DNA from 2 places in the Lysinibacillus sp. CNPSo 3705 genome. Region 2 is predicted to be linked to the other one. Evidence: a T-box and tRNA genes for the amino acid it is inferred to sense, from the RefSeq annotation. Region 2 holds a T-box; the other holds one or more tRNA genes.
What was found. A T-box is a leader RNA that pairs with one kind of tRNA and senses whether it is charged. The one in region 2 lies ahead of ileS (isoleucine--tRNA ligase), so its partner is inferred to be a tRNA-Ile.
Positions count from the first base shown of each region.

Region 1: it has a tRNA-Ile gene. The T-box ahead of ileS (isoleucine--tRNA ligase) is inferred to sense a tRNA for this amino acid. The anticodon was not compared.

Region 1 covers NZ_JAQZSD010000031.1:24-3,419, reverse strand. Annotated here, with positions in the region: gene PVA17_RS14040 (S-layer homology domain-containing protein) at 1-1,539, opposite strand, end outside; tRNA gene PVA17_RS14035 (tRNA-Glu) at 1,848-1,919, opposite strand; tRNA gene PVA17_RS14030 (tRNA-Ser) at 1,922-2,012, opposite strand; tRNA gene PVA17_RS14025 (tRNA-Asn) at 2,022-2,098, opposite strand; tRNA gene PVA17_RS14020 (tRNA-Ile) at 2,103-2,179, opposite strand; tRNA gene PVA17_RS14015 (tRNA-Gly) at 2,181-2,254, opposite strand; tRNA gene PVA17_RS14010 (tRNA-Met) at 2,287-2,361, opposite strand; tRNA gene PVA17_RS14005 (tRNA-Ser) at 2,411-2,503, opposite strand; tRNA gene PVA17_RS14000 (tRNA-Ile) at 2,519-2,595, opposite strand; tRNA gene PVA17_RS13995 (tRNA-Met) at 2,603-2,676, opposite strand; tRNA gene PVA17_RS13990 (tRNA-Ala) at 2,703-2,778, opposite strand; tRNA gene PVA17_RS13985 (tRNA-Leu) at 2,844-2,932, opposite strand; tRNA gene PVA17_RS13980 (tRNA-Gly) at 2,938-3,012, opposite strand; tRNA gene PVA17_RS13975 (tRNA-Leu) at 3,059-3,143, opposite strand; tRNA gene PVA17_RS13970 (tRNA-Lys) at 3,165-3,240, opposite strand; tRNA gene PVA17_RS13965 (tRNA-Thr) at 3,245-3,320, opposite strand; tRNA gene PVA17_RS13960 (tRNA-Val) at 3,324-3,396, opposite strand, start outside.
Region 2 covers NZ_JAQZSD010000013.1:63,706-67,101, forward strand. Annotated here, with positions in the region: gene PVA17_RS08050 (YlmH family RNA-binding protein) at 3-791, shown strand; gene PVA17_RS08055 (DivIVA domain-containing protein) at 887-1,411, shown strand; T-box leader at 1,502-1,724, shown strand; gene ileS (isoleucine--tRNA ligase) at 1,971-3,396, shown strand, end outside.

The DNA of each region.
Region 1 (3,396 bases), on a different contig from region 2:
GAACGTATTTGGTCCAGTTTGTGTAACAGAAGATAGTGTCGGCGGAACACCATCCTTATCTCCCTTTTTCACTGTTACAGTAGAAGGGTTCGGTGAAATTATATTCCCTGCCATATCTGTTGCCGCTACGAATGTAATTTGAACAGCTGTACCAGGCGCTAAATACACACCATTCATTGTTGCAGCTGATAAGTCAAATGTTGCTTCAGTTGAGTTTTGCTCAATGCTTCCAACTACATTCGATACCTTTGTACCATTTGCTAATGTAAATTGAATGCGCTCATTTGGAAATGCTGCCATTGGCTTAGAAAACTGCACTTTAACGATTGAAGAATTTTTTCCTTGCGTTGTGCCTAAAATCGTAGGCGCTTGTGTATCTCCAGCAATAACAAAATTCGCATCTACTTTTTGAAGCACTGTGCCCTTTTCCGCTTTGATGTTACTGAACACATAACGATGTGTACCTTTTAATGGTTCATTCATTGTAAAGATGATTGATTTTTTATCAGCACTGATTTCTGTTTTTATAACCGATAGTGCTCTTAAAGTATCGACATTAGAGAAAGCTACAACATTATCCTGTAATTTCCCATCTGCTTTTATCACAGAAAGTGGATCAATCGCTTGGTTGAAAACAACTTTAATCTGTGAAGCATTAATACCCTCAATTGATTGTACATTTAACTCATTTACTTCATATGTAACAACAGCGGAATATGGCTTGTCATTAATTTTGAAATCTACCTTCGTTTCCACATTTTCAGTAAGCGGTGTCGCTAATGTTACCTTATGGCTTGTCCCATCTGTTAATGTTACCTGTAGTGTTTTTGCATCTATAACTTTAACTGTTTGGATGGACACTTCAGGCCCTCTTACCATTTCACCGATATTCGTCATTGAACGATGTAAAAATGACGAAAATTGACCACGTGTTAGTGTTTTTTTCGGATTAAATGTCGTTACATTTGTAATTTTTGCATATTCTAATGCGATGATAGCCTCATGATTTTCTGGTGAAGCTACTTTTAAATCTGTAATAGATGATTTAAAGTTTTCTTTTTTATACATTGCAATTAAATCGATATCGTAAACTTTTTCAATTGCACGTACTAAAATAGAAGCCATTTGTTCGCGCGAGATATACTCGGAAGGTAATAACTTATTGTTAGTCCCTTTGAAAATACCATTATCATTTATAAGCGCTGCATACTGTAGTAATTCTTTATCTTTTGAAGATGTAGGCATGTCTGTAAAACGTACTTTTTTATTGTAGTCTGCTGGCACTTGGAAGTGTTCTAATACTAGCCATTTCCCTAAAAATTTCGTTACATTGCCTTTCGTAAGGACCCCGTTTGGCTTAAATGAACCATCTGGATATCCAGCTACAATTTTTGCATCTGCTAGTGCCAAAATGGCCTCTTTATGGTCACTTTTTGCTATGTCTGTAAAATTAGCCGCACTTGCAGTAGGAACAACTGCTGCAGCAATTAAAGCAGCAGAAGCTGCACTCATAATCCATTTACTCTGCTTTTTTTTCACATTTATTACCTCCTATGAATTCTATTCATTCCCATTATAAAAGAAAGATAGATATATTCCAAAGGATATACCAATATTATGACCATTTACCATGGATTATTTGTCCAATTCAATAGTGAACACAAAGCAAATACTAAATATATTAATTTTTTCTAAATGAATTGCCTAATTTTATTGTTTTATTTATGAGAGGGACGCGGATCTTAAGGTTGTTTTTTAGCTTTTTAGAAAGTGTAGAGCCAAGGCCAAATGAAGGTTATACACGATTATCTCTAAACGTGATAAGCAGAAGAATAATGATTTCAGTATGACCCGTACGGGATTCGAACCCGTGTTACCGCCGTGAAAGGGCGGTGTCTTAACCACTTGACCAACGGGCCAATGGCGGAGAAGGAGGGATTTGAACCCTCGCGCCGGTTACCCGACCTACACCCTTAGCAGGGGCGCCTCTTCAGCCTCTTGAGTACTTCCCCACAAAAAAATGGCTCCGAAGGCAGGACTCGAACCTGCGACAACCTGATTAACAGTCAGGTGCTACTACCAACTGAGCTACTTCGGAATAGTGGTGGGCCTAAATGGACTCGAACCATCGACCTCACGCTTATCAGGCGTGCGCTCTAACCAGCTGAGCTATAGGCCCTTGGAGCGGGTGATGAGAATCGAACTCACGACATCAGCTTGGAAGGCTGAGGTTTTACCATTAAACTACACCCGCAAATATGGAACCGCTACACCACGGGACCATTTTGGTTGCGGGGGCCGGATTTGAACCAACGACCTTCGGGTTATGAGCCCGACGAGCTACCACTGCTCCACCCCGCGTTAATAATATATTCTTTTCGAGTTTTTCAAGCACCATTTAACTATAAAATGGAGGAGGTAGAGGGATTCGAACCCCCGCGCGGTGTTACCCGCCTGTCGGTTTTCAAGACCGATCCCTTCAGCCAGACTTGGGTATACCTCCGTAATATTATATAAATGGTGGACCTTGCAGGACTCGAACCTGCGACCGGACGGTTATGAGCCGTCTGCTCTAACCAACTGAGCTAAAGGTCCTTTAAGATGGCGGCAGAGGGGATCGAACCCCCGACCTTACGGGTATGAACCGTACGCTCTAGCCAGCTGAGCTACGCCGCCAGGATCTTTATACTGGTTATCTTTTATGGTGGAGCCTAGCGGGATCGAACCGCTGACCTCCTGCGTGCAAGGCAGGCGCTCTCCCAGCTGAGCTAAGGCCCCATAAAATGGTCGGAATGACAGGATTCGAACCTACGACCCCTTGGTCCCAAACCAAGTGCTCAAAATGGTGCCGAGGGCCGGAATCGAACCGGCACGGTAGTCACCTACCGCAGGATTTTAAGTCCTGTGCGTCTGCCAGTTCCGCCACCCCGGCACATTTGGAGCGGAAGACGAGGTTCGAACTCGCGACCCCCACCTTGGCAAGGTGGTGTTCTACCACTGAACTACTTCCGCATGTGCATAAGATTTATTTATCCTGGCAATTATGAAATTTTAAAAATGGTGCGGGTGAAGGGAGTCGAACCCCCACGCCTTGCGGCGCTAGATCCTAAGTCTAGTGCGTCTGCCAATTCCGCCACACCCGCATATTTTGTTGGCAATTTAAATGGTGAGCCATGAAGGACTCGAACCTTCGACCCTCTGATTAAAAGTCAGATGCTCTACCAACTGAGCTAATGGCTCAAAATGGTGCCGGCGATAGGAGTCGAACCCACGACCTACTGATTACAAGTCAGTTGCTCTACCAACTGAGCTACACCGGCAAATGGTGGAGGATGACGGGCTCGAACCGCCGACCCCCTGCTTGTAAGGCAGGTGCTCTCCCAGCTGAGCTAATCC
Region 2 (3,396 bases):
ATATGGAGCATTTAATACAGCATTTTAGGAAAGATGAACAGCCTTTCATTGAACAAGTTGTGGGCTGGCAGCATGAGGTAGAGGATCGTTATGCTCCAAAGCTTACTGATTTTCTAGATCCCAGACAGCGCTTTATTGTAGCATCGATAATTGGGCAGTATGATACATTAAAAACAGCTAGTGCTGGGCTCTTTGATGAAGCAGAAAGACAACGCATGCTAATTTATCCTACTTATTATGAGCCTATGGAGGAAGATTTTCAGCTTACAGTATTTACGATTCAATATCCTGTGAAATTTGTCCAATTACGACATCCAGATGTCCTTGGAGCTTTGTTATCTTTAGGATTGGATCGTGGCAAATTCGGTGATATTCGTGTCAATGACCATCTTGTACAATTTGTAGTAGCGATAGAGGTAGTTGAATATGTACGCTTACATTTAACAGGCATTGGCAAGGTAAAGGTACATGTAGAATCGATTAAAGAGACGGAGCCTTTGCTACAAAACGAGGATGAGTGGCTAGAAGAATCTCATACTGTTTCTTCGATGCGTTTAGATGTGATTATTTCAACGATTTTAAAAATTTCTCGCCAAAAGGCACAAGCATTAATTACAGGTAAAAAGGTACGTGTCAATTGGACTGAACGAGATTCAGTTGCTTTTGAATTACAAGAAGGAGATATTTTATCTGTACGTGGAAACGGTCGAATAAAAATTATGATGACTGAAGGTCGTACAAAAAAAGATAAAATTCGTTTGCAAATCGGTCGATTGACCCAAAAAAGCTAAAAATCAAGTGAATTCCATTAATTTTTACTGCTAAGTTGTTGGAACAATTGTATAATAGAAAGTACGAATGTACATGTAAAGGAGAGAAGGATCGTATGCCATTATCACCTATTGATATACATAATAAGGAGTTTACTAAATCTTTCAGAGGTTATGCTGAAGATGAAGTAAATGAATTTTTAGATCAAATTATCAAAGACTATGAAATTTTGTTACGTGAAAAAAAGGAAGTAGACAGACAACTAGAAATTTCCTTAGAACAAGCGAGACATTTTAACTCATTAGAGGAAACGTTACAAAAATCAATTGTTGTTGCACAAGAAGCAGCTGATGAAGTACGAAGAAATTCTCAAAAAGAGGCTAAACTCATTGTGAAGGAAGCAGAAAAAAATGCTGATCGTATTATCAATGAGGCTTTAACAAAGGCCAGAAAAGTGACAATTGAAATTGATGAGCTGAAAAAGCAATCAAAGGTATTCCGTAATCGTTTTAAAATGCTTGTAGAAGCACAGCTGGATTTATTAAATGCAGACGATTGGGACCATTTGCTACAATATGATATTGACCTTACTGAAATTCAAGCATCTGTTGAAGAAGCACAGGAAGCCGATCAAGTTTAATCCTATAGTAGGTAGCAATAAGTGAAACTTGACGTGATAGTATGATTTTCATATACTAATGTAATAGTAATTATTTAGAACACATATGCAAAATAGGCAGAGACGAAGACAGTATTTGTTAGGCGTAGTTAAGCGATTTGGGGATAGTGCGAGCCCGAACAAGCAATTAACAATGAACATCACTTCTGAGCTAAAATAACTGAATGCAGTAAGTTATTTCGTGATGCACAACGTTAACGTGCTTGAAGAGTGGTAGTACGATTTTGTGCTACAATTAGGGTGGTACCGCGAGTATAAGCTTCTCGTCCCTTTGAGGGATTGAGGAGCTTTTTTTATGTTCAAATGGCGGAAGGCTTCCTTTGGCCCTATACTTTCGTTATTGAAAAGTATTGATTTTACTAATAACTTTTCTAAAACGACTGCCGTAAATATAAGTTATGCACACCCCCTAGAAAGTGAAATCACCTCTACGTTATGGTGATGAGTCTAATAATTGTCGTTTATTGAGCGCCTAAGTGCATATGTTCTTTGTTTGTAAACATAAAGGAGGAATTGAAAAATGGTTGAGTACAAAGATACTTTATTAATGCCAAAAACAGATTTCCCAATGCGTGGAAATTTACCGGCAAATGAACCGAAGATGCAAGAAAAATGGGATGAAATGGACATTAATAAATTACAGATGGAGCGTACTAAAGGATACCCTGAGTATGTATTACATGATGGACCTCCATATGCAAATGGTGATATCCATATCGGCCATGCATTAAACAAAGTGTTGAAAGATATGATTACACGTCATCGCTCGATGACTGGCTACCATGTAAACTATATTCCAGGCTGGGATACTCATGGTTTACCAATAGAGCAAGCACTTACGAACAAAGGTGTAAAACGCAAAGAAATGTCTGTTGCTGAATTCCGTAAATTATGTGAAGAGTATGCTTACGAGCAAATCGACAACCAACGTACACAGTTCCGCCGTTTAGGTGTTCGTGGTGATTGGGAAAACCCATATATTACATTAAAGCCTGAATTTGAAGCTCGTCAAATTGAAGTTTTCGGAAAAATGGCTGAAAAAGGTTATATTTATAAAGGGTTAAAACCAGTTTACTGGTCTCCATCATCTGAATCTGCACTTGCAGAAGCAGAGATCGAATATAAAGATATTAAATCGCCTTCTATTTATGTAAGCTTTGCGATTAAAGATGCTAAAGATGTTGTCCCAGCAGATGCTAAAATTATCATTTGGACAACAACACCTTGGACAATTCCGGCAAACTTAGGTATTTCTGTAAACCCTGAATTTATCTATGTAGTTGTTGCAGTTGCCGATAAAAAATTCATCATTGCAAAAGAATTATTAGCAACAGTTGCAAACGAACTTGAGTGGGAATCGTATGAAGTTGTTCAAGAAGTTAAAGGTGAAGCATTAGATCGAATTGTTGCACAGCATCCATTCTACGACCGTGAGTCTCTTGTGATGGTTGGAGAGCACGTAACTGCTGAAGCGGGTACTGGCTGTGTTCATACAGCACCAGGACACGGGGAAGATGACTATCATATTAGTAAGCAGTATGGTCTACCAATTCTTAGCCCTGTTGATAATAGCGGCTGCTACACAGATGAAGCACCTGGTTTTGAAGGTGTATTCTACAATGATGCAAACAAATTAATTACAGAAAAATTAAAAGAAGTCGGTGCATTAGAAAAGCTTAGCTTCTTTACACACTCTTATCCACATGACTGGCGTACAAAAAAACCAGTTATTTATCGTGCAACACCACAATGGTTTGCGTCAGTTGATGCATTCCGTGATGAGTTACTAGACGCTGTAAAATCAACAACATTTACACCTGCTTGGGGTGAAACTCGTCTTTATAATATGATTCGTGACCGTGGAGACTGGGTAATTTCACGTCAACGTGCTTGGGGTGTGCCAATTCCAATTTTCTATGCTGAAAATGGTGAACCAATTATTACAC